DNA from 3 places in the Rahnella sp. ChDrAdgB13 genome. Region 2 is predicted to be linked to each of the others. Evidence: predicted binding sites of a transcription regulator. Region 2 holds the regulator's gene; each other region holds the start of a gene.
What was found. The regulator PurR, encoded in region 2, represses purine synthesis genes. The targets are predictions, from matches to a motif close to CANGCAAACGTTTGCNTG.
Positions count from the first base shown of each region.

Region 1: the regulator PurR is predicted to act here: its motif matches at 4,278-4,295, upstream of purL (phosphoribosylformylglycinamidine synthase).
Region 3: the regulator PurR is predicted to act here: its motif matches at 4,575-4,592, upstream of purT (formate-dependent phosphoribosylglycinamide formyltransferase).

Region 1 covers NZ_JAEMGT010000001.1:25,661-36,008, forward strand. Annotated here, with positions in the region: gene J8X26_RS00150 (PTS transporter subunit EIIC) at 1-1,324, shown strand, start outside; gene yfhb (phosphatidylglycerophosphatase C) at 1,329-1,967, shown strand; gene tadA (tRNA adenosine(34) deaminase TadA) at 2,119-2,631, shown strand; gene mltF (membrane-bound lytic murein transglycosylase MltF) at 2,653-4,113, opposite strand; gene purL (phosphoribosylformylglycinamidine synthase) at 4,389-8,282, shown strand; gene pagP (lipid IV(A) palmitoyltransferase PagP) at 8,628-9,182, shown strand; gene pagP (lipid IV(A) palmitoyltransferase PagP) at 9,419-9,991, shown strand; gene agp (bifunctional glucose-1-phosphatase/inositol phosphatase) at 10,166-10,348, shown strand, end outside.
Region 2 covers NZ_JAEMGT010000054.1:1,459-11,806, forward strand. Annotated here, with positions in the region: gene J8X26_RS15160 (MATE family efflux transporter) at 1-219, opposite strand, end outside; gene J8X26_RS15165 (riboflavin synthase subunit alpha) at 474-1,127, shown strand; gene cfa (cyclopropane fatty acyl phospholipid synthase) at 1,237-2,388, opposite strand; gene punC (purine nucleoside transporter PunC) at 2,749-3,960, opposite strand; gene punR (DNA-binding transcriptional activator PunR) at 4,097-5,002, shown strand; gene purR (HTH-type transcriptional repressor PurR) at 5,039-6,064, opposite strand; gene J8X26_RS28050 (YnhF family membrane protein) at 6,398-6,487, shown strand; gene J8X26_RS15195 (C40 family peptidase) at 6,652-7,554, opposite strand; gene J8X26_RS15200 (Grx4 family monothiol glutaredoxin) at 8,018-8,359, shown strand; gene rnt (ribonuclease T) at 8,472-9,155, opposite strand; gene gloA (lactoylglutathione lyase) at 9,292-9,699, opposite strand; gene J8X26_RS15215 (alkene reductase) at 9,862-10,348, opposite strand, start outside.
Region 3 covers NZ_JAEMGT010000065.1:3,790-14,137, forward strand. Annotated here, with positions in the region: gene J8X26_RS16815 (L-serine ammonia-lyase) at 1-761, opposite strand, end outside; gene J8X26_RS16820 (CoA pyrophosphatase) at 930-1,532, opposite strand; gene pabB (aminodeoxychorismate synthase component 1) at 1,529-2,902, opposite strand; gene J8X26_RS16830 (YoaH family protein) at 3,063-3,242, shown strand; gene purT (formate-dependent phosphoribosylglycinamide formyltransferase) at 3,326-4,504, opposite strand; gene dbpA (ATP-dependent RNA helicase DbpA) at 4,764-6,146, shown strand; gene yebF (protein YebF) at 6,309-6,674, shown strand; gene J8X26_RS16850 (S9 family peptidase) at 6,804-8,843, shown strand; gene pip (prolyl aminopeptidase) at 9,353-10,309, shown strand; gene J8X26_RS16860 (DNA polymerase III subunit theta) at 10,347-10,348, opposite strand, start outside.

The sequences.
Region 1 (10,348 bases), on a different contig from region 2:
GGGTGTCGGCGGCGAAGGAAATATCAGTAAACTGGAAAACTGCATGACCCGCGTACGTGTGGAAGTACATGACGACGCGCGTCTGGATCTGACCCGCCTGAAAACACTGGAAGGCATTAAAGGCTACCTTAAGCAGGGCGATCAGCATCAGTTTATCGTCGGGCCGGGTGCGGCGGCGAAAGTCGTGGATGCCATGCGCACATTGCTCAGAACCACCGATGCGCCGGTTCAGAATGATATCGCGCGTAACAAAGCCAGCGCGAAAGCCAAATACTCCGCGCCGATGAGCGGGGCGCTGCGCAAACTGGCTGATGTCTTTATTCCGCTGATACCGGCCTTTATCGCGTCGGGGCTGATCATGGGCATTATCAACCTGCTCAAGCGGCCAGATATTGCCGGTTCCATTGCCACGGATTTCCCGAATATTCTCGGGCTGTTAGCGATTTTTGGCGGCGCGGTTTTCGCCATCATGAATATTCTCGTGGGCGTGAATGCGGCCCGCGTGTTCGGCGGTTCACAGGCGATGGGCGGCGTAATGGCTGGCATTCTCTCCAGCCCGGCGCTGGCGCAAATTACGCTGTTTGGCGAAACGTTGCAGCCGGGGCGTGGCGGGGTAATCGCCGTGCTTTTAGTGGTAGCTCTGATGTGCTGGCTTGAAAAACGGCTGCGTAATTTACTGCCGGAATCGGTGGAGCTGATCCTGAATCCGCTGATTACCACGTTGATTACTGCCACGCTCGCTATTGTCATCCTGCAACCGATCGGCGGTTTCATTTCTGACGGCATCGCGCACGGCGTTAATATCGCGATAGATAAAGGCGGTTTGCTGGTTGGCGCAGTGCTGGCGGGCGCTTTCCTGCCGCTGGTATTGTCGGGGTTACATCAGGGGCTTGTGCCGATCCACGTTGAACTGATTCAGGCGCACGGTTCTAACCCGTTACTGCCTATTCTGGCGATGGCAGGCGTCGGGCAGGTTGGGGCAGCGATGGCGGTATACATGAAAACCCGCAATGCGCGGCTGAAAAAAGTGATTAAAGGCGCGCTGCCGGTCGGTATTTTAGGTATCGGCGAACCGCTGATTTTCGGGGTGACATTACCGCTGGGGCGGCCTTTTATCGGTGCCTGTTTAGGCGGCGCGGTCGGCGGTGCGCTAATCTGTTACTGGAAAGTCGCGACGGTGATCACTTTTGGTATTTCCGGATTGCCGCTGGCGCTGACCATTATTTCCGGCAAAGTCATGTTGTATCTCGCCGGTTTAGTCATTACGGTATTGGCTGGTTTTATTTTTACCTGGCTGATGGGGTTCAACGATCCCGAGGAGTAACGGATTGAGTACGAAGCCTGATCGACGGGTCGTGTTTTTTGATCTTGATGGAACACTGCACCAGCAGGACATGTTCGGGAGTTTTTTGCGGTTTTTGCTCCGGCGGATGCCGCAGAACCTGATTCTGGTGATCCCGGTCTTGCCGCTGGTGGCGATTGGATTACTGATGCACGGGCGGGCCGCGCGCTGGCCGATGAGTTTGCTGCTTTGGTCGATCACTTTTGGTCACAGCGAAGCCCGGCTTAAAGCGCTGGAATTGCAGTTTGTCACCGCGTTTCGCCACAAAGTGGTGGAGTTCCCGGTTGTACAGCGGCGGCTGCGTGAATACCTCGACAGTGATGATACCGAAGTGTGGCTGATCACCGGATCGCCGGAAAATCTGGTTCAGCAGGTGTATAACGCGTCGCTGTTTCTGCCAAAAGTGCGTCTGGTGGGCAGCCGCATTGCGCGCGGTAAAGGCGGCTGGGTGCTGCCTCTGCGCTGCCTGGGTGAGGAGAAAGTGGTTCAGCTTGAACGCCGCATCGGTTCTCCGCTGAAACTTTACAGTGGCTACAGCGACAGCAAACAGGACAACCCGCTGCTGTTTTTCTGCGAGCACCGCTTTCGCGTCAGCAAGCAGGGCGAACTCCAGCAACTGGAATAATTCCGCCGCCGGACCTTCGTCTTAACTATCATTCTAAAACAGGCCGGTTTCCGGCCTGTTTGCATTGGGATGACGCAGGTATACTGCTGGCCGCTAAAAAGAGATTGAGGTTGAAGTGTCGGACGCAGAGTTATGTAACGGGTTTGCAGAAATGAAAGAACACGAACACTGGATGCGATATGCCATGAATCTGGCGCTGAAAGCGCAGGATGAAGGCGAAGTGCCGGTGGGCGCTGTGCTGGTTTTGGACAATCAGGTGATTGGCGAAGGCTGGAACCGGTCTATCGGGCATCATGATCCGACTGCGCATGCGGAAATTATGGCGCTGCGCCTCGGCGGAAGTGCTGTACAAAATTACCGTCTGCTGGACGCCACGCTGTACGTCACGCTTGAGCCTTGCGTTATGTGCGCAGGGGCGATGATCCACAGCCGTATCCGTCGCGTGGTGTATGGCGCAGCGGATGCCAAAACCGGTGCCGCCGGTTCCCTGCTGGACGTTTTGCGCCATCCGGGCATGAATCATCGAGTAGAAATTCTGCCGGGCGTCTTAGCGGAAGAATGTTCCGAACAGCTGAGCGCTTTCTTTCGTTTACGCCGCAGCCAGAAAAAGGCGCTGCGGCTGGCAGAGCGCGCTGCGCAAGCCGGTAATACCTCTGAAGAATAAGCCCGCTCGTTGCTATAAATGCTACGGCGCCAGGGCTTCTTTTGCGTCCACGACCGGATAACCCTGGCCCAGCTGAGCCTGCAACGCCGCTTTCTGCGCCTGTTGCTTCTCTTTCTCCATCAGATACCCGACCAGACTGAGCTGATAGCGGCGGATGTTTTCCACATAATTGTACGCCTGCGTGCCGCGCGCGTAGCCATACGTTGTGCGGCTGAAATAGCGCTTCTGGTTGAGCATCGGCAGACGCTGCTTCACATCGGCCCAGCTGTCCGGATTGGCTTTTTGCTGCGCCGTCAGCTTACGGGCGTCGAGCATGTGGCTGTAACCCATGTTGTATGCTGCCAGCGCAAACCAGATCCGTTCATCTTCGGGAATCGATTCCGGCATCTTATCCATCAGGTGCGACAGATACAGAGCGCCTCCGCGAATACTTTGCTCGGCATCGGTCCGGTCATCGACATTCAGGCCATCCGCTGTGGTGCGAGTCAGCATCATCACGCCGCGCACGCCGGTCGGAGATTTTGCCTGCGGATCCCAATGGGATTCCTGATAGGCAATCGCCGCCAGCAGCCGCCAGTCAATTTTATCCGCGTATTTTTCAAACAGCGGTTGCAAAACCGGCAGCGTACTGTCGATGGCGTTCAGGAAAGTTCGCGTATCGACATAATCAAAATCGCCGACGTGCCCGAGGTATTTCTCCTCAAGTTTCTCCAGCGTACCGTCTTCGGAAATCTGGCTGAAAAAGTCCAGCATCGCCGCAGAAAGGCTGTCGTCATCCGGTTCCTTGCGGTAATACCAGGTCACCGGCTCATCTTCCGTGGCATCAAAAGCCACGGCCAGACGCGGATAAACGCGCTGCATCAGTGCGATGGTGACGGAATCTCCCAGCGTGTAATCCAGTTTGCCGTTCTCAACCTGTTGTAACAGATCGCGCGGCGAAAGTTTGTCCGTCGTGGTCCACGTCAGATTGGGGTATTTTTTGGCGGCAGCTTCCAGCGTCAGGATGTGCGCACTGCCGGCGGAAACCACCAGCGTACCTTTTACATCCGCAAAACTTTTCGGGCGCGCGGCTCCCTGCCGGTAAACCAGTTGCTGAGAAACGGAATAGTATTCCGGCCCGGCACGGTAGTTTTTCAGGCGCGCATTGTTATACACCAGCCCGGAAGCCAGCATGTCGGTTTTGTTGTTGTCCAGATCGTCGAACATGGACTCGATCGTGGTGTGCTGATTCACCACCAGCTTTACGCCCAGATAATCTGCGAAGCGTTTAGCCAGTTCGTAATCGAAGCCGAGATTTCCTTCCGGGGAGTCCATAAAAGTCAGTGGAGAATTGAGCGTGCTTACGCGCAATTCTCCACGGGATTTTATCTGATCCAACTGGTCGCCTTCGCCTCTGTGCCACGGAACGGCAGGCCATAAGGCCAGAGCCAGCAACAGGGCGGCAATCCCCATCAGAACATAGTTAATTTTTAGTCGCGTCAAATAGTTATCTCGCTGCGGCGCTCTTGTTTTTTTACGATGTGCTGTGCAGTTTCTATGGTTATATCCCCAGTGCTGACGCATTTTGCTCAACAAAACGGCAGTCTGCAACATTATTCATATTAACCGCAATATTTATAAGGTTATGAGTGAATATCAATATTCCCGACGCAAACGGTTTCGTATGCCGCAAGCTTTCTTTATAATAGCCCGCGTTTTCCCCCTGTTGCGCCCAATGAAGCACTGTGGTCAGTGTCTTCGAAGACGAGAGATCTGTGATTATGGAAATACTGCGTGGTTCGCCCGCTTTGTCGGCTTTTCGCATTAACAAATTATTATCCCGCTGTCAGGAAGCACGCCTTCCGGTCAATGATATCTACGCCGAATATGTACACTTTGCCGATGTCAGCGCGCCGCTGAATTCGGACGAACAAACCAAGCTGCAACGCCTCCTGAAATACGGTCCTTCTCTCGCTGAACATGCGCCAACAGGTCGTTTACTGCTGGTTACCCCGCGTCCTGGCACCATTTCTCCGTGGTCTTCCAAGGCGACTGATATTGCACACAACTGCGGTTTATCTCAGGTTCTTCGCCTTGAGCGCGGTCTGGCGTTTTATGTTCAGGCTCCTGAACTGACCGAAGCACAATGGTCGCAGCTGGGCGCATTGCTGCATGATCGCATGATGGAAACCGTCTTTGGCAAACTCGAAGACGCCAGCGCGCTGTTCGCGCAGCAACAGCCTGCACCGGTTCAGCATGTCGATATTCTCGGCGAAGGCCGTATCGCGCTGGAAACCGCCAATACCAAACTGGGTCTGGCGCTGGCGCAGGACGAAATTGATTACCTGATGGAGGCCTTTACGTCGTTGGGGCGCAACCCGACTGACATCGAACTGTATATGTTCGCACAGGCAAACTCAGAGCATTGTCGCCATAAAATCTTCAACGCTGACTGGATTATCGACGGCGAAACGCAGCCGAAATCCCTGTTCAAGATGATCAAAAACACCTTCGAACAGACGCCTGATCACGTGCTTTCTGCGTACAAAGATAACGCTGCCGTGATGGAAGGTTCGCAGGTCGGCCGTTTCTACGCCGATGCGAAAGACGGTCTGTACGATTTCCATCAGGAGCAGGCGCACATCCTGATGAAGGTTGAAACCCATAACCACCCGACGGCGATCTCTCCGTGGCCGGGTGCGGCGACAGGTTCCGGCGGCGAAATCCGTGACGAAGGCGCAACCGGTCGCGGTGCAAAACCGAAAGCCGGTCTGGTCGGTTTCTCGGTTTCTAACCTGCGTATTCCGGGCTTCGAACAGCCGTGGGAAGAAGATTTCGGTAAGCCGGATCGTATCGTTACCGCGCTGGATATTATGACTGATGGCCCGCTGGGCGGCGCAGCCTTCAACAACGAATTTGGTCGTCCGGCGCTGCTGGGATACTTCCGTACTTACGAAGAAAACGTCAACAGCCACAATGGCCCTGAGCTGCGCGGTTATCACAAACCGATCATGCTGGCGGGCGGTATCGGCAACATCCGTGCTGATCACGTGCAGAAAGGTGAAATCACCGTTGGCGCGAAACTGATTGTGCTCGGCGGCCCGGCGATGAATATCGGTCTGGGCGGCGGTGCGGCTTCTTCAATGGCCTCCGGCCAGTCTGACGCGGATCTGGATTTTGCTTCCGTACAGCGCGACAACCCGGAAATGGAACGCCGTTGCCAGGAAGTGATCGACCGCTGCTGGCAGCTCGGTGAAGCTAACCCGATTCTGTTTATCCATGACGTGGGCGCTGGCGGTTTATCCAACGCGATGCCGGAACTGGTCAGCGACGGCAACCGCGGCGGCCGCTTCCAGCTGCGTGACATCCTGAACGACGAACCGGGCATGAGCCCGCTGGAAGTCTGGTGTAACGAATCGCAGGAACGTTACGTCATGGCGGTTGCACCGGCTCAGCTGGCGCAGTTCGATGCGATCTGTAAACGCGAGCGCGCACCGTACGCGGTGATCGGTGAAGCCACAGAAGAAATGCATCTGTCTCTTGAAGACAGCCATTTCGATAACCAGCCGATTGATATGCCGCTGGACGTACTGCTGGGTAAAACCCCGAAAATGACCCGTGACGTCACCACGCTCAAAGCGAAGGGAGATGATCTCAACGGCGAAAATATTCAGATTGCCGAAGCGGTAAACCGCGTGCTGCATCTGCCTGCTGTGGCGGAGAAAACCTTCCTGATCACCATCGGCGACCGCACCGTGACCGGTATGGTTGCACGCGATCAGATGGTGGGACCGTGGCAGATCCCGGTGGCTGACTGCGCGGTCACTACCGCCAGCCTCGACAGCTATCACGGTGAAGCGATGTCTCTGGGCGAACGTGCGCCAATCGCCTTGCTGGACTTTGCCGCTTCCGGCCGCATGGCCGTCGGTGAAGCACTGACGAACCTGGCCGCGGTCGAAATCGGCAGCCTGAAACGCGTTAAGCTTTCTGCTAACTGGATGTCTGCGGCCGGCCACCCGGGCGAAGATGCCGGTTTGTATGCCGCGGTGAAAGCGGTGGGCGAAGAGCTTTGCCCGGCACTGGGTATCACCATTCCGGTGGGCAAAGACTCCATGTCGATGAAAACCCGCTGGCAGGAAGGCAACGAACAACGCGAGATGACGTCACCGTTGTCTCTGGTCATCACGGCATTTGCCCGCGTCGAAGACGTGCGTCATACCGTGACGCCGCAACTGCGCACCGATAAAGGCGACACCGCATTGCTGCTGGTGGATCTGGGTGCCGGTCACAACGCACTGGGCGCGACGGCGCTGGCGCAGGTTTATCGTCAGCTCGGCAACACGCCAGCGGATGTGCGCAGTGCTGAACTGCTAGGTGGCTTCTTCAACGCCATGCAGGCGCTGGTTTCTGAACAGAAACTGCTGGCCTACCATGACCGTTCCGACGGTGGTTTGCTGGTCACGCTGGCGGAAATGGCCTTTGCCGGTCACTGCGGCCTGACGGCGGATATCGCCGCTCTGGGCAACGATTCTCTGGCGGCGCTGTTTAACGAAGAACTGGGTGCAGTGATTCAGGTTCGCGCTTCTGACCGTGAAGCCGTCGAACATACGCTGGCACAGTTTGGGCTGGCTGACTGCACGCATTACCTCGGTACTGTTGAAACCGGTGACCGCTTCATCATCACGCAGGACGATAAGCCGGTGTACAGCGAAAGCCGCACCACGTTGCGTACCTGGTGGGCAGAAACCACCTGGCAGATGCAGCGCCTGCGCGATAACCCCGAATGTGCCGATCAGGAACATCAGGCCAAAACCAGCGATCTTGATCCTGGCCTGAACGTGAAACTGAATTTCGCGCCGGACGAAGATGTGGCTGCGCCTTATATTGTGAAAGGTGCGCGTCCGAAAGTGGCCGTGCTGCGTGAGCAGGGCGTTAACTCCCACGTTGAAATGGCGGCGGCTTTCCATCGCGCCGGTTTCGATGCGGTTGACGTGCATATGAGCGATTTGCTGGCCGGTCGTCGTGATTTGCAGGACTTCCATACGCTGGTTGCGTGCGGCGGTTTCTCTTACGGTGACGTGCTGGGCGCGGGCGAAGGCTGGGCGAAGTCTGTCCTGTTCAACGACCGCGTGCGTGAAGAGTTCGCTGAATTCTTCCACCGTCCGCAGACTCTGGCGCTGGGCGTGTGTAACGGTTGCCAGATGATGTCGAATCTGAAAGAACTGATCCCGGGCGCTGAACACTGGCCGCGCTTTGTGCGCAACCTGTCTGATCGCTTTGAAGCGCGTTTCAGCCTGGTAGAAGTGACCGCCAGCCCGTCAATGTTCATGCAGGGCATGGCCGGTTCACGTATGCCAATCGCCGTTTCCCATGGCGAAGGCCATGTGGAAGTGCGTGATGCTGCGCATCTGGCACAGATCGAACACAGCAATCTGGTGGCGCTGCGTTTTGTCGACAACAACGGTCAGGCGACTGAAAACTATCCGGCCAACCCTAACGGTTCTCCGAACGGTATCACCGCAGTCACTAACCTCTCAGGCCGCGTCACCGTCATGATGCCGCACCCTGAGCGTGTCTTCCGCACCGTCAGCAACTCATGGCACCCGGAAGAGTGGGGTGAAGACAGCCCGTGGATGCGCATGTTCCGCAACGCGCGTAAACAGCTGGGCTAATCATTAAAAAGCTTCAGTAATAAAAATCCGTAGTGCGAAAGCCTGCGGATTTTTTTATGTCTGAATATCAAAAAATAAACTAATCATGATATTAATTTCGTGAGTGTAAGAAGATATGTCAAAAACGGCCGCTGGGTAAATTTGTAACCGGCTGTTTTACAATGAAATAGCATATCTGGGTCTCAGTAGTTTATATTTACTGAATATATTATTAAATATTTATATATGTTAAGCGCCATATAATGCCCTGGTCAACTCAACAGGGCATTTACGCCAATGGAAAATATAATCTCCGCGAATTCTCGCGCAATACTCTCTTATTCACTTTTGACGTGTACATTATTAATGTCAATTAATGGACAGGCGCAGGAAAATGTTGCTAATTATCAGCAGCAGGAAATGTCTTCACAAGAAAATAATGACGGGCTGTGGTCTTCATTTAAAAATAATATCGCTGAAACCTGGAATAAACCTCAACAGCAAGATCTCTTTATTCCGGTATTAACCCGCCATAATCGTCACACGCACAGTAAAAAACAAATTGACGGATATAATGAACATCCGTGGGGAGGCGGTTACGGCGTTTCACGTTATGACGATAAAGGAAACTGGCACGCGCTTTATGCCATGGCGTTTAAAGATTCCTTTAATCATTGGGAACCCGTTGCCGGATATGGATATGAAAAGATATGGCAGCCTTTCAGCGATCAGGAATTTCGCCTGGGAGCCGGATACATTGCTGCCATCTCTGCACGTGACAACTATGATTACGTGCCTTTCCCTATGGTGTTACCGCTGGTGTCTGCCGGATATTCGCGGGTGACATTCCAGGCGACCTACGTGCCGGGGACGAATACAAAAGGAAATGTTCTGTTTGGCTGGTTCCGCTTTCAGTTTTAACTGAATTTCTTTACTTAATAAATACCTTTATTAAATTTAAAACAGTCAGAAGCATTACAGACTATTCTGATAATTTAAGTCTCCACCCCTTAATTTTCAGGGAATTAAGTGTCTAAACGTTTTTTGTTACAACCCTGTTTAACCTGTTTTCTTATGCTTTGTTTATGATATTGCTTCGATAAGGAGTGACGTTGAATATGGTAAATAAGAAAAATCTCAGGGATGTCGGTTTATTAATGTCTGTAATTTTTAGCCCAAACCTGTGGGCCAACAACAGTGGAATACATCCGGTCAGCGATCCGGATACCGTGCAATACAAATCGCTGGCAGCCAATGTCTGGTCCGATTTTAAAGACAAAGTCTCCACCACCTGGAATGACTCTGATTCTCAGGATTTGTATCTGCCGGTTATTACCTGGCATAACCGGCTGACCTACGATAAAGAGAAAACTGACAAATATAACGAGCGACCATGGGGCGGCGGTTACGGTATTTCCCGTTATGATGATAAAGGAAACTGGAACGGCATTTATTTTATGGCGTTTAAAGACTCGCACAATAAATGGGAGCCGATCGGCGGTTATGGCTGGGAGAAAATATGGACACCTGCGCAGGATAAAGATTTCCGTTTAGGTCTGGGTTATACGGCCGCCGTGACGGCGCGTGATGACTATAAATATATTCCTATTCCTATCGTTTTACCGCTGGCCTCCATCGGTTATAACAAGCTGACTTTCCAGGCCACGTATATTCCGGGAACCTACAACAACGGCAACGTGTTCTTCGCCTGGCTGAGGTATCAGTTCTGATGCTCTGCATTGTTACACTTTTGTGACAGTGCAGGCCGGGGTTGTGAGCACGATCTCCCTCTTTTTCTCAATATTCACCTATGCTGAAAATTCACCGCACTTATCAATCTGTTGAACGCAGAATGAGTGCGGTACTTTTTTTATTTCAGGGAATATTCATAAAGAGGAACACTCGTGAAAACAACGTCGCGTTATCTCGCTTTAACCGCACTTGCCTGCTTGTTACCACTCTCACTGCCCGCCGCTCAGGCCGCACAATCCGATAACCTGGAACTGCAACAGGTGCTGGTTCTCAGCCGTCACGGCATCCGTGCACCGCTGGTGAATTATGGTGATGTCCTGGCGGAATCTACCACG
Region 2 (10,348 bases):
AGCAACCGTGGGCGTCAGTGAAAGTAATAAACCATGGCCGAATAGAATCGCGGGCAGCCAGATGGAGGTGCCGACGGCAACCGCAGCCATATCGGTGGCACTGACTGAACCGGCCATAATGGTATCGACAACGCCCATGGCGGTCTGAGCGACCTGCGCAAGGATGACCGGGATCGCAAGCGCCAACAATACCCGCGCCTCTGCAAGGTACTTCTGCACTGATACACCTTTTTTGTTGATTATATTGAATAAAAAACGCCACGCGTGAAGGCATTTAAGAGCGGAAAATAGCCAGAAGATTGTACATCTTCAATATTTTTAAGCAAACAATGCTGTTAATGACCGGTTAAATAATGAAATCCGTCAATACCAGACTATTTTTGTCCGCAGAGATTTGGCTTTCATTTAATTCTGCGGCAAACTGACCTTAGCGTCGTCTTAATACAGCAGATTTAAACATTGAGGAATAGGCTATGTTTACCGGAATAGTTCAGGGAACCGGAACGGTCGTGTCCATTGACGAAAAACCGAATTTCCGTACCCATGTAGTGCGCCTGCCTGAGGATATGCTTGATAACCTCCAGTTGGGGGCTTCTGTCGCGCACAACGGTTGTTGTCTGACTGTCACAGAAGTGAAGGGGGATTTAGTCAGTTTCGATCTGATGAAAGAAACCCTGCGTCTGACCAATCTCGGCGATCTGAATGTTGGCGATCAGGTCAATCTGGAGCGCGCTGCGCGTTTTAATGACGAAATTGGCGGGCATTTAATGTCCGGACATATTATTTGTACTGCCGAAGTGGCGAAGATTCTGACGTCAGAAAATAACCGTCAAATCTGGTTCCGCATGCCGCATGAAGATTTAATGAAATATGTTTTACATAAAGGGTATATCGGGATTGATGGTATCAGCCTGACCATCGGGGAGGTGACCCGCACCCGTTTTTGTGTGCATTTAATTCCTGAAACGCTGCAAAGAACCACGCTGGGCACTAAGCGTCTCGGGGATAAAATTAATATTGAAATTGATCCGCAAACGCAGGCCATCGTTGATACGGTTGAACGTGTGCTGGCCAGTCGCGAAGCCGCAATCGCCACTGCGCAGGCGATGAACGAAAAGGCTGAATAATCATTTTCAGCACGCGCGTTAACAAGAACCAAAAAGAAAAACCAAAAAGAAAACCGGACATGAACGTCCGGTTTTTTGCTTTTAAAGCGTGGTAAAAGAATTCTGCGAATTAGCGCGGCACGCGCATCCCGCCATCCACACCTTCAGGGCTGAACACAACTTGCCAGAGCTGAATATCACGGGCTCTGAAAGCACCTGCACAGGCATTCAGATAATAGGTGAACATCCGGTGAAAGCGGTCGCCGTAACGCTCTGCCAGTTCAGGCCAGTGTTTCTGGAAACGTTCATTCCAGGCCATCAGAGTACGATCATAATCTGCGCCGATATTGTGCCAGTCTTCCATCACAAATAATGATTCGCTGTTTCGAGCAATTTGCTGGACAGACGGCAGGCAGCCGTTTGGAAAGATATATTTATCTATCCACGGATCGACACTCAGATCTGTTTTGTTAGAACCGATGGTGTGCAGCAGGAAAATGCCGTCAGGTTTGATGTTACGTCGGGCGACATTAAAGTAGGTCTCATAATTTTTGGGGCCCACATGTTCGAACATACCGACGGAAACAACACGGTCGAACTGATCGTTAAGATCGCGGTAATCCTGTAGCAAAATGGTGACGTCCAGGCCTTCGCAGCGTTTCTGGGCCAGCTTTTGTTGCTCGGCAGAAATCGTAACGCCAACTACGCTGACGCCATAATTGCGGGCTGCAAACTCAGATAATCCACCCCAGCCGCAGCCGATATCGAGCAAACGCTGGCCCGGTTTCAGTTGCAGTTTATCGCAGATCATTTTGAGTTTAGCTTCCTGCGCTTCTTCAAGCGTCGTGGCATCTTTCCAGTAGCCGCAGGAATATTGCATATACGGGTCGAGCATCAGGGTAAATAAATCATTACCCAAATCGTAATGTTCTTTCCCGACGATCCACGCCCGTTTACGGGACTGCAGATTGGTGAGGCGTGCTGCTGCGATACGTAGTGTGTCTTTAAAATGGTGGGGGAGTTTATTTTCCAAACCGGCACGGAGAACGCGCTGGAAAAATATATCAAGGCGCTCGCATTCCCACCAACCATCCATATAACTTTCACCCAGACCCAAAGAACCTTCCTGTAAAACACGCTTGAAGAAGTCAGTGTTTTTTACTTTAAGGTCGAAAGGGCGATTACCGTTAACCTGGATGTCTGCCGTAGCCAGCATTTCACTGACTATCCGATACCACTGATTGTCCTGAATGCTTTGGTCTTCTATACACGATGAACTCATAGCTTCTCCATCACTTTCTCTTCTGACTTATTAACCTGCCGGGAAAAGCAAAGGCTATTTTTGCAGGTCTTTATGAGAACAGACGACTTGCGCCACGTCCGATATTCGACACCAACAGAGGAAATTAGAAGAACGCCTGCACACAAAATGTGGGCAGGAAAATCATCCTTGAAAAACGAACCAGAATAAATAGTGTGACGCGAACCTCGCGCCGATGCTAACTATGTAATAAAAGTATTGTAAAAATGCTATTTTATTGGGTTCAGTTGAGTATAGGCTCGCTGGCTGGCATTCTCAATAGTTAATCACTACGAATGTAAATGTCCATTAAGTGATTGTTACGTAAAGTCATTATCACTATTAGTTTGCATTCCGTGCCTGCTGTTTCTGCACCGGTTCCTGTTCACCGGATTGCACTTCTTCCTGACGCAGTGACAGCCAGCGGCCTAAAACTACCAACAGTAGTGTAGACAGCATCGTGGTGACTGTCGCCATGAGTGGTTGCACAATAAATGCGGAAACCAGCAAACTCGCGAGGAAACATAGACCCAACTGCAGTGTATTTTGCAACGCCGCGGCCTTACCTGTATTAGCAGGAAATGGCATTAATGCATTTGCGACGACAATGGGATAAATCGCGCCATTCACCAAAGCCATCAGGCAGAACGGAATTAACAGACTCACCAGACTCGCATCAGTAAATATAGCCACGCCGAACAAACCCGCCACACTGACGCCATAACCTGCCAGCAGCCACGGCAGGATCTTATTCCCATCCGTTTTGCTGATCAGCACACGACACCCAAAACCGCCCAGAAGGAAAGCAATGGTCTGTGGAACATAGCTCAGGCCAATCACACCCGGCGAATACCCCATGTCGCTGAGAATAAACGGGGAACCAGTCAGCCACGCGAAAAAGCCGGCAGAGCAGGCGGCATAAATCATCACGTTACCGCTGTAAACCCGGGAAGCGAGAAGTTTCGCGAAACCGGTTTTATCAGCAGGAGCATGAACCTCTGGCGCATTTTCGCGCAGTGTGGACGTGGTGATAAGCAAGATAACGGCTACGGCGGTCAGCAGAACGAAAATCGCTTCCCAGTCAAAATGGTTGAGAACCCAGGCGCCCAGCAAAGGTGCCAGAGCAGGGGAAAGCGCAACCAGTGGCATGATGCTGGCAAAGGTTTTTTTAGCAACATCGGCAGAAAAGCGATCTACCACCAGCGCCTGCCAGGTGACGGCGGCGGCACAGACGCCGACAGCTTGCAGGAAACGCAGCGCCAGCAGGGCGCGGACATTCTCAACCCATAGCACGCCCAGACAACCGACGACAAAGAGCGCTAAGCCAATCAGCAATACCGGCTTGCGGCCAATCTTGTCGGACAACGGCCCCCACAACAGCTGACCGATGGCAAAGCCGCCAAGGAAAATACTCAGGCTGGCGCTGATCATGCCCGGGCTGGTCATCAGGCTGCTTTGCATCGCGCTGAAGGCCGGAAGGTACATATCGGTCGCTAAAAAGCCAAGCATGCTCAGCCCGGCAAGATAGAGCATAAATCCAAGTGAGGGTTTCATTATTGTCTCTTTAATTTATTTATTGCAGATGATTTGACGCGGAAATCGTATCGGATGCGGAGTTTAACGCTTTGATAACAGGCTTGTGAAACGCTAATATTTGCAATCTGCTATCAAAAATATTGAAGGCTAAACGATGTGGTCAGAATATGCACTTGAAGTGGTCGATGCCGTCGCCCGAACAGGCAGTTTTAGCGCTGCCGCGCAGGACTTGCACCGGGTTCCTTCTGCCATCAGCTACACCGTTCGCCAGCTTGAACAATGGCTGGCCGTTCCGTTGTTTGAACGCAGACATCGCGACGTTATTCTGACTCCTGCCGGTAAAGTTTTTGTCGACGAAGCGCGGGTTCTGACAAAAAAAATGATAGCGACCCGCCGCCAGTGTCAGCAGGTCGCCAATGGCTGGCGCGGAGAATTACGGGTGGCCGTTGACCGTATCGTTAAACCTGCGCGGACACGGCGGCTGGTGCTGGATTTCTATCGCCATTTCCCTGATACCGAACTCATCATTCATTCGGAAGTCTTTAACGGTGTCTGGGACGCGCTGGTCGACGGGCGGGCGGATGTCGCCATCGGCGCGACGCGGGCGATCCCCGTCGGTGGACGGTTCAATTTCCGCGATATGGGTTTTATGGACTGGCATTGTGTGGTTAGCGCGCAACATCCGCTGGCCCAGACGCAGGGAATACTGAGTGACGATCAGTTACGGCCTTATCCGGCGCTTTGCCTGGAAGATACATCGCGGACATTGCCGAAACGCGATACCTGGACGCTGGATAACCAGCGGCGGCTGGTGGTTCCCGACTGGACGTGTGCATTGGAATGTCTGAACGAAGGTTTATGTGTTGGCATGATGCCGGTTCACCGCGTGACACCCTGGATTGAACAGCAAAAATTACAGGTACTGTCGCTGGAAAATACCTTTCCGGACAGCCCGTGCTGCCTGACGTGGGATCAGAGCAATCCGTCGCCTTCGCTGGCCTGGCTGCTTGAATACATGGGAGACACGGAAACGATGAACCGGGAATGGTTGCGCGACTGAGAAAAAAACGCCTGCGGGACAGGCGTTTATTGAAAGTTAACGGCGGTAATCGCGGTACGGGCCGTCGGCTACGGAACGGCGCTCAACCAGTTTGGGATGCACTTCAATAGTCTGCGACTCTTCGCGTTTGCTGATAATTCTGTCCAGCAGCATGGTAAAGGCCATTTCGCCCAGACGTTCTTTTGGCTGATGAACTGTCGTCAGTGCCGGTGAGAAATAGCGCGCGTTACGCACGTTATCATAGCCAATCACGGAAATATCCTGCGGTACGCGCAGGCCCAGTTCATCGGCGGCACAGATTGCCCCCATCGCCATCACGTCACCGCCACAGAATACAGCCGTCGGGCGGTTTTTCTGCATCAGAATTTTGTGCATGGCCTGATAGCCCGATTCCGGCTCAAAGTCGCCCTGAACGACCCATTCTTCACGAAGAGGAATATTGGCTTCCGTCAGTGCTTTCACAAAGCCCTGGAAACGGCCGCCGCCGGTGTTTCGCGCCAGTTGCCCAGGGATCACGCCGATATCGCGATGACCGCGTTCAATCAGATAACGTCCGGCCATATAGCCGCCTTCAAACGCGTTATCGATAATGCTGTCGGTGAAATTCTTACGCGCTTCGCCCCAGTCCATCACAACCATCGGGATAGAGCGGTATTCTTCAAGCATATTCAGCAATTCGTCCGGATACTCCGCGCACATCACAAGTAAACCGTCGACGCGTTTTTGCGCCAGCATTTGCAGGTAGGCCTGTTGCTTCTCCAGATTATTGTGTGAGTTACACAAAATCAGCGTATAGCCTTTTGAGAAACAGCTGTTCTCCACGGCCTCAATCACTTCGGCGAAGTAGGGCGCTTCACTGGACGTTGCCAGCAGACCGATCGTTTTGGTGTTATTGACCTTCAGGCTGCGTGCCACAGCGCTGGGAGAATAGTGCAACTCTTTGATTGCAAGGAGAACCGCGGCTCGGGTTTCTTCGGCGACGAAACGGGTTTTATTGATGACGTGCGACACGGTTGTGGTGGAAACGCCAGCGCGCTTTGCGACATCTTTAATCGTTGCCATGTAAAAAATGACTCCTGTGCTCACGTGTTTCAGCACGTTAGCATTATGTTAATCGTTTGCTTGCGTGGATTTAACTGCTGACTTCGAAAAGGGCAGTGAAATCGTTGGGTGGATTCTTCAGAGTGAGGCGTGAAATGCTCTCGGGTGAAATCGACCGGCACACAGGCGTGGTAACCGACAATTTTCACTTATAATGCAGGAAAGTGGAAGTAAAATTGTCATGAACCTGGTGTCATTCAGCACAAGATTTTCAATGCGAATTATGAGAAAATGCGTTGGCACACATTCAGTGTGGCTATACGAACGCCACAATTTGATCCGTAAGGGGGTTTAATGGACAGCAACCTGAAATTTTCTTTGATCACTACGGTCTGCGCTTTGCTCGTGATTATTGCTTTCAGTTTCACCGCAGTGATGAACTGATTTGCGCGAAAGCCGCAATAAAAAGGGCGATTACCTATAACAGGAATCGCCCTTTTCAATTTTACGCAGTCACCCATTCCGCCGATACTCTTCCCTGCAGAAACTCTTCGTTAAATGCTATTCAATGGCTGATTAGCGAAACTTCAGACTTAACGAATTGTTTATTATCGGATCGTCTTAGGGGTCATTACCCGTCGTGCGCCTACATAATGATCTTGCCAGTAATCGTCACCCAGTGAGGTGATCTTAATGTCTTCGCCGGTGCGCGGTGACTGGATAAACTTCCCGTTTCCTACGTAAACACCGACATGGTCTGCGGCGCCGCGGTTATTAATCCGGAAGAAAACCAGATCGCCGGATTCTAATTCACCCCGTTTGACCGGGGCCGCATCGCGCAAGTGGTACATTTCATTCGCTGTGCGGGGCATTTTAATACGGATCAAATCTTTGTATGCGTAGTAAACCAGTCCGCTGCAATCGAAACCTGTATTCGGTGACGTTCCGCCCCAGCGGTAAGGTTTGCCGACCTGGTGCATCAGCTTGGTCATCGCGGTTTGTTGTGCGTGCTGATAACGTTTCTTGTGTGTTGCGCTGAGCGTTATCGGTTTACTGTCTTCTTCACGTAACTTTTTGCCTTTGCGGTGGCGGCCATACGCTTCTTTTTTACTGGCCTTTTCACTGCTGTTTTTAGCGAGAGAGCGGGTTTTCGTTTCCTTCCCTGCTTTCGCCTCGGCCCGGGTTGTCTTGAGTGTTTTTTCTTTTTTACTCTCGGCCCGCGTCTTTTTTACTGTTTTTTCAGAAGACGTCTTTCGCTTAACCAGTTCGGTACTTTTGACTTTCTTCTTCGAATTTTTTTCCTGAGTTTTAGGTTCTGAAACCGGCGCGACTTTGGTTTTCTTGCTGGTTTTCGCGGCTGCCGTTTTTCGCTTTCGGCGTTCTTCCGGCGTGACCTGGTTAACATGACTCTTTCGCTGGTCGGCAGCGACACGAGTCTGTGGCGACGCATGAGCCATATTCAGAAACAGCTGGGTAAAGAGCAGCACAAAAAGCGTGAACAGTAAGCGCATAGCTTCGTTACCATGAGTGGTAGGGTTAAACATCAGGGATGTCAGAGTATTGCCTAAAAGAACGAGACAAAACAGCACGAATTGCCTCGATTCTAGATCATATTGTGAGAAAAAGTTAATAGCTTTTTTTATGTCGAAATAACCGCCATTTTTAGTCAAAAAAATAACCACTTTTCATCATGTTATTATTTAAGTTAAAGAATGGGATTTTGCAAATCTGACATTATCGTGGAACGGCAAAAATGTTATTCTCGATGAATCTTTAAATATGTGAACCTGAACGCAAGCGCAAAAGATTGTTTAGCGAAATGCCAGTATTGAGAAAGACCCCACAAAAATTGGCGTTTTTATCTGGTGGCAGCCATCGTTACAATAGAAAGCATTGTGATTGCACACCGTCTCTGTGTGCTGCGCGTGAAGAGTAATGACCGTGACAGCCTGTACCGGCTTGAGGAAGCAAGAAATGACCACTCCAACGATTGAAAAAATTCAGAAGCAAGTTTCTGAAAACCCGATTCTGCTGTACATGAAAGGTTCTCCAAAACTGCCAAGCTGCGGTTTTTCAGCACAGGCTGTTCAGGCGCTGTCTGCGTGTGGCGAGCGTTTCGCTTACGTTGATATCCTGCAGAACCCGGATATCCGTGCTGAGATGCCAAAATTTGCTAACTGGCCAACGTTCCCGCAGCTGTGGGTTGATGGTGAGCTGGTTGGCGGTTGCGACATCGTGGTTGAGATGTTCCAGCGCGGTGAACTGCAACAGCTGATCAAAGAAACGGCTGAGAAATACAAATCCTCTGAAGAGTAATTCAGGGCGATTCAGAAATACCGTCAGCCTGACCCGGGGTTACCGGTAAAAAAAGAGCGACATTATGTCGCTCTTTTTATTTGTCATTTCGACTGCATGAAAGCCGCGAAAATTATTGCTGATTTTCTTCCGGTGCTTCTTCCACTTCGTTTTCATCCGCAGACAGTGCCAGCGGCCAGCCGCCGAGGCGTTTCCAGCGATTCACCAGCTCGCAAAACAGTTCTGCTGTGCGTTCAGTGTCGTACAGGGCGGAATGCGCCTGACTGCTGTCAAACACGATACCGGCGCTGATACAGGCCTTCGCCAGCACGGTTTGCCCGAGCACCAGCCCGCTTAACGCGGCGGTATCAAAGGTGGCAAACGGATGGAAAGGATTGCGTTTTAGCCCCGCACGTTCGGCGGCGGCCATCAGGAAACTGTGGTCAAAATTGGCGTTATGCGCCACGATAATCGCCCTGTTACAGTTCTGTTCTTTCATCCCTTTACGGATAACTTTGAAAATCTCGTGCAGCGCTTCGTATTCACTGACCGCACCACGCAACGGGTTGGTCGGATCAATACCGTTGAAAGCCAGCGCTTCCGGCACCAGCACCGAGCCTTCGAAAGGCTCAACGTGGAAGTGTACGGTTTCGTCGCTTTGCAGCCAGCCGTCCTCATCCATTTTCAGCGTGATCGCGGCAATTTCCAGCAGGGCATCAGTTTTGGCATTAAATCCGGCGGTTTCCACATCAATCACCACGGGATAAAAACCACGAAAACGACCTTTCAGGGCGTTAATGTCACTATTCTCGGCCATTAGCTTCTTAATCTTCATCGAATTCAGCGCGCATTATGACAAATTTTGTCACCCGTTACAGGGGCACGGAGAAATTGGCAATAAAAAAGGGCGCATCAGCGCCCCTGTCAGTGGTTAAGGCCATTATTGCAAAGGATTAATTTCCCAGACCCTGACCGGCATGTTTGGATTCGATCAATTCAATTTTGTAGCCATCAGGATCTTCCACGAACGCGATGATGGTTGAACCGCCTTTAACCGGGCCCGCTTCACGCGTCACTTTACCGCCCGCATTACGGATGTCTTCGCAAGTTTGCGCAACGTTATCTACGCCCAGCGCGATGTGACCATAGGCGGTACCGATGTCGTAGCTGTCTACGCCCCAGTTGTAGGTCAGCTCGATCACGGCGCCTTCACTTTCTTCGGTGTAACCCACGAAGGCCAGTGAATATTTGTACTCTGTATTTTCGCTGGTACGCAGCAGTCGCATGCCTAAAACGTCAGTATAAAAGCTGATTGAACGCGGCAGATCGCCGACGCGAAGCATGGTATGGAGTAAACGCATAATTTCCTCTTTATTCGCAGCATGATGATGATTATTTCAAGCCTAACTGATAGTGACCGGTTTGTCCGTAAAACGGCAATCAGTTGCTGAATGAGTGACCAAAAAAAGCGGCAACCGGAGGGCATCGGCTGCCGCAAAGAAGGTGTAAAAATTTATTATTGATTACAGCGTTGGGTAATCGGTATAGCCCTGAGCACCGCCGCCGTAGAAGGTTTCAGGTTTTGGTTCATTGAGTGGCGCATGTGATTTCAGGCGCTCGACCAGATCCGGGTTGGCGATGTAGCTGCGGCCAAACGCCACGGCATCGATGTAACCTTTTTCGATCAGCTCTTCGCCTTTTTCTGCGGTATACGCACCGGCACCGACAATCACGCCCTGATAATGCGCGCGGATCACTTCGCGGAATTCTGTGGTGTAAGGTTTGCCGCCCGCCCAGTCAGGTTCTGAAATGTGCAGGTAGGCCAGTTTACGTTTGTTAAGTTCATCCAGCAGATAGATTGCCGCTTCTTCCTGATCCTGACCGTTGTCGAGGCCGTTGAACGGGCCCATCGGGGAAATACGGATACCGACGCGATCAGCTCCGATGGCGTCAATGGCGGCGTCTACCACTTCGAGCGTCAGGCGCGTACGGTTTTCAATGCTGCCGCCG
Region 3 (10,348 bases), on a different contig from region 2:
GACAGTTTATCGTTGGACACCAGCATTCTGCGCAAGGCAGACGCTCGACGCGGAACGCGAAGCGGGCCAGGCAGAACGCCTTCCGTATTCAGGCCACGGTCGATACAGGCCTGCATGGTGTGCCAGATTTTCTCGAAATACTGTTCGATGTCCTGTTTGCTGTGCTGGGCGAGCTCATTTTTCATCATCAAACCTGACAACGAAAGGCCGGTTTCCTTGCATTTGGCCAGCATTTCGCTGGCGGAATTGAAGCTGTAAGGGACCGTCACTTCATCAAGCACCGGCTGACCGAAATGCTCGTCATCGACAATAAAACCCCCACCGACGGAGTAGTAGGTTTTGCTGTAAATCATTTTGTCGCCCGCAAAGGCATGAATTTGCATCGCATTTTCATGGCGCGGTAAATTCTCACCGCGAAACACCATGCCGGTGTCACGGGGGAAATCGACTTCATGCTGAGTTTCACCCAGCGGCAGGCGCTGACGCTGCTCAACGTCGCGAATAAAATGGGGAATGCCGTCGATGTCGACGGTATCTGGCTGGTTACCCGCCAGACCTAAAATAATGGCGATATCTGTGTGGTGGCCCTTGCCTGTGAGAGACAGGGAACCAAAAACGTCCACGGCGACACGCGTAACGGCAGGCATCATGCCCTTTTCGAGCAGGTCATCAGCGAACTGTTTCCCGGCTTTCATCGGGCCCAAAGTATGGGAACTGGAAGGGCCAATCCCGACCTTGAACATGTCGAAAACGCTAATCACGTCGAATACTCCTGTAATGAATTACGGCAGGGAACGGGATCCCTGACAGCCACAACTCAACTTGTGGCTCAATCTATAGTTTAAAAGGCCTGAGGGGCAAAAGTTTCATTTTTCGCATGAAATAAACTTATTTGATGCAAAAGTGTGATCGGAATGTAATCAGCGGGCTCAGGCTTCAACCTGCCGGGCGAGCTGGCGGATGATCGCCGCCGTGAGTCCCCAGACAAATTGCTGCTGATACCAGGATAAATACACCCGGTGATGGATGCCTCTGCGATGAATATCCAGAGTGTGATAGCGGGCAAGATCAAACGCTTCCTGCAAGGGCATTTCAAACAGCTCGGCGACTTCATCCTCAGCCGGATGGAACGTAACATCGACCGGCAACAGCCCGACAACCGGCGTCACCTGGAAACCGCTGCTGCTGTCCTGCGGTGAAAGCGTGCCTAAAACGTGTACCTGTTCCGGCTCAATGGCGACTTCTTCCTGAGCTTCCCGCAGCGCGGTGGCAATAATTGAGGTATCCGTTGCATCGGCTGCGCCGCCGGGAAAGGCGACCTGACCGGGGTGTTTGCGCAGCTGATCGGAACGGCGCGTCAGTAAGATTGTCGGCTCTTTCCGGCAGATAATCGGAATTAAGACGGCGGCGTGACGGGTTCCGCGCAATGCGGGGGCAGGCATACGCGGTTGCTGCAACTGAAAACGCAGGATGAAATCTTCCACCGCGGGGGAAAAAGTCTGCACGGGTGCGTGTTGTTCCAGCAAAGTCACGGCTGAACGTCTCCTAACTGAGGCAGTATGCGGGCAATTTTATCGAACGTTTCCTGATATTCTGCCTGTTCCTGGCTGTCGGCCACAATCCCGCCGCCTGCCCAGCAGTAAATTTTCCCTTTCGCCGTCAGCAGCGTGCGGATGGTGATATTACTGTCCATCGTGCCGCAGCAACTGATGTATGCAATGCTGCCGCAGTAACCGTTGCGTCGCTGTGGCTCAAGCTCTTCGATGATTTCCATTGCGCGGACTTTCGGTGCACCGGTAATTGAGCCGCCAGGAAAACAGGCGCGCAGCAACGCACTGGCGTGGCACGCTTCCGGCAGTTCTGCGGTGATGGTACTTACAAGATGATGAACCGCAGGGAAAGGCTCGACTTTGAATAATTCGGGAACGCGCACGCTGCCCGGCGTGGCAACGCGGCCAATGTCATTTCGCAATAAATCGACGATCATCAGATTTTCCGCACGATCTTTTTCCGATGCCGCCAGACGCTCAGCCTGACGCACATCTTCTGCGGGATCCTCGCTGCGCGGCAACGTCCCTTTAATCGGGCGCGTCTGGATCTGATGGTCTTTCAGCCAGATGAAGCGTTCAGGCGACAGACTGATCACCGTATTTTCAGCTAAACGCAGAAACGCCGAGAAGGGGGCTCGATTTGCACTATTCAGCTGCAAAAATGCCTGCCACTCGTCGCCGGAATAGTGTGTCGAAAATCGCTGCGCGAGGTTAATCTGATAGCAATCACCACTGTGAATGTATTCCTGAATCTGGCGGAATTTTTCACCGTATGCCCCGCGGCTCATGTTGGACTGCCACGGCGCTTTCAGCCGGAAAGGTTGCGCGGCGGTGGCCTTCTGTTGCGCCAGCCAGTGCAGGCGGACGGAAACGTCATGGTGGCAAATCAGCATCACACGTTGCAGATGGTGATCGGCGATCAGCGCCCAGTCATAAATACCCACCGCCATATCCGGCAGGGCGATGTCCTGTTCTGCCGTGTCGGGCAGTGCCTCAATACGCCGTCCTAAATCATAGCCAAACAACCCGAGCGCGCCGCCCAGAAACGGAAAATCAGGCGAGCTTTCCGCCTGCAAACCGGATGCCGATAGGTATTCCTCCAGCAGGGCAAACGGATCGTCTTTCCGTGACGTCACTTCACCGTTTTGCTCAACCTGCGTGATCTCACCGCGCGTCGTCAGTGTGATCAGCGGATCCGCCACCAGAATATCAAAGCGGTTATGCTGATGCTGCGCAGAGCCGGAATGCAAAAGCATGGCCCACGGCAAAGCTGAGAGCGCAGAAAATTGTTCGGACAGCGCATCGGGATGATAAGGCAAAGTATGAAAATTTACGGAACGGGTGGATTGCATGGCAGGTAAGAGCTTCCGGGCGCAATTAAAACGTATTATAGCGCCGATCCTAACATAGATTCGGCTGCCTGAAAGCAGCACAGGCGATTTGCAGCAATAAGGCGTATACTGTGCAACCCCGCAGCCTGCGGGCCGATTTAACGTACAACAGGAATCTCCCATGCTGACAGGTATGCCTTCATTATCACATTCCGAACAAGAACAGGCCGCCGATCGTATCCGCCAGTTAATGGAAACCGGAATGAGCAGCGGCGAAGCCATTGCAACCGTTGCGGAAGAAATCCGTGAAACGCACAAAGGCGATCGCGTGACCGTTATCTTTGATGACGAAGACGAGTAAATTTCCGCTCTGATAAGCACATATCAGGCATAAAAAACCGGACCCTTTGCGGAGTCCGGTTTTTTTTCATCTTTATTCAGGCATCAGCCTTTAACGGTGACCGCCGCTGCGGCTTGTTTCGCCTGCTCAACCGCGTCTTCAACGTTCTCGGCAATCGCCAGCGCCACGCCCAGACGGCGTTTGCCGCTGATTTCCGGTTTACCGAACAGACGGATCTGATTGAAACCCGTCAGCGCGTTTTCCAGCCCGCTGAAAGAAACGTTGTTGCTGGTCAGTTCCGGCAGGATAACCGCGGAAGCCGACGGGCCGAACTGGCGGATTTTCCCGACCGGCAGACCTAAGAATGCGCGAACGTGCAGGGCGAACTCGGACAGATCCTGAGAAATCAGTGTGACCATTCCGGTATCGTGCGGACGCGGTGACACTTCGCTGAAAATCACTTCATCGCCACAGACAAACAGCTCAACGCCAAACAGCCCTTTGCCGCCCAGCGCCTTCACCACTTTTTCCGCGATATCTTTCGCGCGCTGCAATGCTAGTTCGGTCATTTGCTGTGGCTGCCAGGATTCACGGTAATCGCCATCTTCCTGACGGTGCCCGATTGGCGCGCAGAAATGAATGCCGTCAATGGCGCTGATAGTCAGCAGCGTAATTTCAAAATCAAACTTCACCAGACCTTCAACAATGACGCGTCCGCCACCGGCACGGCCACCTTGCTGGGCATAATCCCAGGCTGTTTGTAACTGCTCAGCGCTGCGGATGAGGCTCTGGCCTTTACCGGATGAACTCATCACCGGTTTGATGATGCACGGGTAACCGATTGCGTCTACGGCCTGACGGAAAGTCGCTTCGTCGTCAGCAAACTGATACGTCGATGTCGGAAGTTTCAGGGTTTCCGCGGCCAGACGACGGATGCCTTCACGGTTCATGGTCAGACGCGTCGCTTCGGCGCACGGCACCACGTTATGGCCCTGTTTTTCCAGCTCGACCAGCATGCTGGTGGCAATAGCTTCAATTTCCGGCACGATAAAATCAGGGCGTTCGTTTTCAATAACGGCTTTCAGCGCATCGCCATCGAGCATGTTAATAACATGGCTGCGGTGAGCGACCTGCATGGCGGGTGCATCCGCGTAGCGATCGACAGCGATCACTTCCAGACCCAGGCGCTGACATTCGATCGCCACTTCCTTACCCAGCTCGCCAGAGCCTAACAACATGACGCGGGTGGCGCCGGTGCGCAGTGCAGTACCAATGGTTAACATAGCTTCGTACCCAGATCTTTGATGAAGGAAAGTAAGAATTTCGGGCCGCAGTATATCTGAAATTATCGGGGACGAAAACGATTGCGCAGTGTGTTTGAAAAATTCCCTGCATATGTCAGAAGGGGATTTACAGGATTTTTTAAGCCGGTTTTCTGCTGTTTAAGGCAGTCTGCGGGCGTCTCTGTTATCATTTAGCAAACCATGGCGCCAGATCTTCTGCCGCTGCCCCGATTTTTGCCTCACATAAAGAGTTATCGCCTTGAGCACGCATTCCTTTTCTGTCCTGACATTGCCCGCTGAGCAACTTTCCAACCTGAATGAACTGGGTTACACCGAAATGACCCCGATTCAGGAAGCCTCTTTGCCCGCTATCCTGCAAGGTCAGGACGTCCGCGCCAAAGCCAAAACCGGCAGTGGTAAAACAGCCGCTTTCGGCATTGGTTTGCTGAACAGCATCACCGTTTCACAGTTTGTGGCGCAGGCGCTGGTGCTTTGTCCGACGCGCGAACTGGCCGATCAGGTCAGTAAAGAATTACGTCGTCTGGCGCGTTTTACCCAGAACATCAAAATCCTGACCCTTTGCGGTGGCCAGTCAATCGGCCCTCAGAACGAATCGCTGGTCCGTCAGCCACACATCGTGGTCGGCACGCCGGGCCGTATTCAGGAACACCTGCGCAAAGGCACGCTGAAGCTGGATGATCTGAAAGTGCTGGTACTCGATGAAGCCGACCGCATGCTGGACATGGGTTTTAGTGAAGATATCGAAGATGTGGTCAGCTATACGCCGCAAACCCGCCAGACGCTGCTGTTCTCCGCGACGTATCCGGACGGCATTGAACGCATCAGCTCCAAATTCCAGCGCGAACCGCTGAAAGTGGAAATTGAAGGCGAAGATGATGTGGCAGACATCAAGCAGGTGTTTATCGAAGCGGATAAACATCAGCGTTTATCCCTGCTGGCGGCGGTGTTGTACCAGCATCAGCCGACATCGTGCGTGGTGTTCTGCAATACCAAGCGTGACTGCCAGGAAGTGTGTGACGCGCTGGCGGCCAAAGGGATCAGTGCGCTGGCGCTGAACGGCGACCTCGAGCAGCGTGACCGTGACCGTGTACTGGTGCGTTTCTCCAATGGCAGCTGCCGTGTGCTGGTCGCAACCGACGTTGCGGCGCGCGGGCTGGACATCAAACAGTTAGGTCTGGTCATCAACTATGAACTGTCTTTCGACCCGGAAGTTCACGTTCACCGTGTAGGCCGTACAGGGCGTGCGGGAACCAGCGGTCTGGCGGTCAGTCTGGTGACTCCGCAGGAAATGCCACGCGTAACGGCGCTGGAAGATTACACCCGTCAGCGGTTCACCTGGCAACCTGCCGCGCAGGCGCTGGCGGCAACGCCGGTGGCGCTGGATGCTGAAATGGCCACGCTGTGTATCGACGGTGGTCGTAAAGCCAAAATCCGTCCCGGCGATATTCTCGGCGCGCTGACCGGCGATGCCGGGCTGACCGCGGCAGAAGTCGGTAAAATTGATATGTTCCCGATCCACGCTTACGTTGCTATCCGTCAGAAGAGTGCGAAGAAAGCCCTGCAACGCCTGCTGGAAGGGAAAATCAAAGGCAAAAACTGCAAAGCGATTATTTTGCGCTAAAAGAGTTATATCGCGTTTTGCATTGTTCGTCTGATTGTTAATGTTGTGTTATTGGCTTGTTGATGATTATATTGTCTGACACAAGTGATGACCTTTCGGTTTGTATGGTTATTGTTCCGGCAAGGTCAGCGTAATAAAAGACAAAGACTGGGAAGACGAACGATGAAAAAGATAATCTTGAGCGCGGTAATGGCAGTCGCAGGAATGAGCGGTCTGGTCCAGACTGCTCAGGCCGATGAGCCTGAAGTGAGAACGGCGACGGTCACACCTTGCGCGAATGCGACGAAAGATGAACTCGCGGCGCTGGTGAAACGCGATTTTCTGCAAAACCGCATTCCGCGCTGGGATGCTGATAAAAAAGCGCTCGGCACCTCAACGCCGGTTGCATGGGTTGATGCCGGCAGCATCACCGGTGATAACAAGAAATGGGATATCCCGCTGAAAGTCCGCGGTGATCATGCCGACAAGACCTACGACGTCACGCTTAACTGCCAGCTCGGTGAAATCAGTTACAGCACGCCGGTCTGAGTTTTTCCCCTGCGCCCGCAACCCCTGACGGGCGCACATTCCCGCTAATTCCCGCACATTCCGTCTCTTGGTTTCCCCGTCTAAACCTGTCACTCTTGTCACACCATAAAGAGGACAAAGAGATCCGAGATGATGACACCTCCAAAGGCTGAAAAACGCCCGCAAACACTGAGCGTACACGGGGATGACCGTGTCGATAATTACTACTGGCTGCGTGACGATGACCGCGCCGATCCTCAGGTTCTGGCGTATCTGACGGCAGAAAACGAATACACCGATCAGGCGATGCTGCCGCATCAGGCGCTGCGTGAAACGCTTTACGGGGAAATGGTCGCGCGCATTGCGCAGCAGGATCACTCCGTTCCTTACGTCAAACACGGCTACCGTTATCAGACCCGCTACGAGCCGGGCAACGAATACGCAATTTATCTGCGTCAGCCCGCCGCCGAACATGAACAATGGCAGACGCTGATCGACGGAAATGAACGTGCCAGCGATGGCGAGTTTTATACGCTGGGCGGCTTAGACATTAGCCCGGACAATAAACTCATGGCCGTGGCCGAAGATTTCCTGTCCCGCCGCCAGTACGACATTCGCATTAAAAATCTGGATGATGAAACCTGGACTGACGATCTGCTGAAAAACACTTCCGGCAGCAGCGAATGGGCAAACGATTCTCAGACGCTGTATTACGTTCGTAAGCATAAGAAAACGTTGCTGCCGTATCAGGTTTACCGCCACGTCGTCGGCACAGATCCGAAAACGGACAAACTGGTTTACGAAGAAAAAGACGACACGTTTTACGTCGGGCTGGATAAAACCACCTCAGAAAAATACATCCTGATCCACCTCGACAGCACCACGACGTCCGAGATCCTGCTGCTGGATGCCGATGATCCGCAGGCGACGCCGAAAGTGTTCCTGTCGCGCCGTAAAGATCATGAATACGCGCTCGATCATTATCTGGACCACTTCTATATCCGTTCGAACAAAGACGGTAAAAACTTTGGTCTCTATAAAAGTGTAAACGCCACCGAGCCGCAGTGGCAGACGCTGATCGCACCGCGCATTGAAGTCATGCTCGAAGGTTTTAGTTTGTTCCGCGACTGGCTGGTGGTAGAAGAACGCCATCAGGGGCTGACGCAGCTACGCCAGATCCACTGGACCAGCGGTGAGGAAAAATCACTGGCATTTGATGACCCTACGTATACCACCTGGTTGGCGTACAACCCGGAACCGGATACGTCGTTGCTGCGTTACGGCTACTCGTCGATGACCATGCCAAGTTCGCTCTTTGAGCTGGATCTCGACACGCATGACCGTACGTTGCTCAAACAGCAGGAAGTGAAAGATTTTGATGCGACGAATTACCGCAGCGAACGCGTCTGGGTCACAGCGCGCGACGGCGTGAAAGTCCCGGTTTCACTGGTTTACCGCCGTGAATTGTTCAAGCCAAACACAAATCCGTTACTGGTTTACGGCTACGGCTCTTACGGCAGCAGCATGGATCCGGCTTTCAGCGGCAGCCGCCTGAGCCTTCTCGACAGAGGCTTTGTTTTCGCACTGGCCCATATCCGTGGCGGCGCAGAACTGGGCCAGCAATGGTATGACGATGGCAAACTGTTTAACAAACTCAACACGTTCCACGATTTCATCGATGTAACAAAAGAACTGGTGGCTGAAGGTTACGGCGATGCAGGGCAGGTTTACGCGATGGGCGGCAGCGCCGGTGGTTTGCTGATGGGCGCGGTAATTAATCAGGCTCCAGATTTATTCCACGGCATCGTTGCACAGGTTCCTTTTGTCGACGTTGTCACCACCATGCTCGATGAGTCAATTCCGCTGACGACCGGCGAGTATGACGAGTGGGGTAATCCTAACGACAAAGCGTATTACGACTATATGTTGCAATACAGCCCGTATGATCAGGTGCGTGCGCAGGCTTATCCGCACATGCTGGTGACTACCGGTTTGCATGATTCACAGGTGCAATACTGGGAACCGGCGAAGTGGGTTGCGAAACTGCGTGATGTCAAAACTGACGACAATCAGCTGCTGATGCACACGGATATGGATTCCGGCCACGGAGGTAAATCTGGGCGCTTCAAGGCTTACGAAGATATCGCGCTGGAATATGCCTTTGTTCTGTCGCTGGCAGCGAAAAAATAACAGGTTCCCCCCGAAATAATTCAAGTCGCAGGAAGGCGGCAAGTGAGCGCAGCTAACGCATCTGCGGCTTGAAGTATGAGGGGGAATAAAAAAACCCGCGTTCAGCGGGTTTATTCTACGAAGGAACTTTATCAGGCAGCTGCTTTCTTGGCTTTTTTCTCAGCCTTCTTCTCAGCAGGGGTCTTCAGTGGCTTTTTCTTCGCATTTTTTTTGCTATCCATTCCTTTACTCATAATCGCCTCTCTTTAAAGCTGGTGGATTGGGTTGCTCAGCTATTTACTGCCTATTTCGTGTCAGTTGCAAGCAGCTTTGTACGATTTCTTTTGTCATCTTCGCAGTTTTCGTTTCACGGGCAGCAAGCTTGCAAGCTAAATTGCGTGATAAGTATGCGAACAGCATATGAAATAACGATTTTTGGTCATAACAACTTGTCGCGGCGGAACCGATGCGCTGTTATTAACAGGCGAGCACATCAATCAATACACTGGCCGAATAGAACAGGAAATGTCATGCCAAAATTAAAAGGGTTGTATCCGCCTCTGGAAGCGTATGCCAGCGGCATGCTTGATACGGGCGATGGACACCAGATTTACTGGGAACGCAGCGGAAACCCGGAAGGTAAACCAGCGGTATTTCTGCACGGCGGGCCGGGCGGGGGCTGCTCATCGGTTCACCGGCAACTTTTTGATCCCAATGATTATGACGTCATGCTGTTTGACCAGCGTGGCTGCGGGCGTTCAAAACCTCACGCCAGTCTTGACAACAACACGACCTGGCATCTGGTCGAAGACATTGAACGCTTGCGTAAATTAGCGGGTGTCGAGAAATGGCTGGTGTTTGGCGGTTCGTGGGGATCAACGCTCGCACTTGCTTATGCTGAAACGCATCCTGAACGTGTCAGCGAAATGGTTCTGCGCGGTATTTTTACCCTGCGTAAGCAGGAACTGACCTGGTATTACCAGGATGGCGCATCCCGTTTCTTCCCTGAAAAATGGCAGCGTATTTTGTCGATTTTAGATGATGAGGAACGCAAGGATGTCATCGCCGCCTATCGTGCACGCCTGACGTCGGCAGATCTCGCCGTTCAGCTGGAAGCCGCGAAAATCTGGAGCTTGTGGGAAGGGGAGACTGTGACGCTTCTGCCTGCGGAAGGTTCGTCATCTTTCGGCGAGGATGACTTCGCGCTGGCGTTTGCCCGCATCGAAAACCATTACTTCACGCATCTGGGTTTTCTGGACAGCGACGATCAGCTTTTGCGCAATGTAGATCGCATCCGCCATATTCCCGCCGTTATTGTCCACGGCCGCTACGATATGGCCTGTCAGGTGCAAAACGCCTGGGACCTGGCACAGATCTGGCCGGAAGCGGAACTGCACATCATCGAAGGGGCAGGGCATTCGTTTGACGAGCCTGGGATCCTCGATCAATTGATCCGTACTAACCAGCGTTTCGCCACCCGGCGTTAACGTTTTCTGTGCTCCCGTTTACCCGCAAAGCCGTCGCTT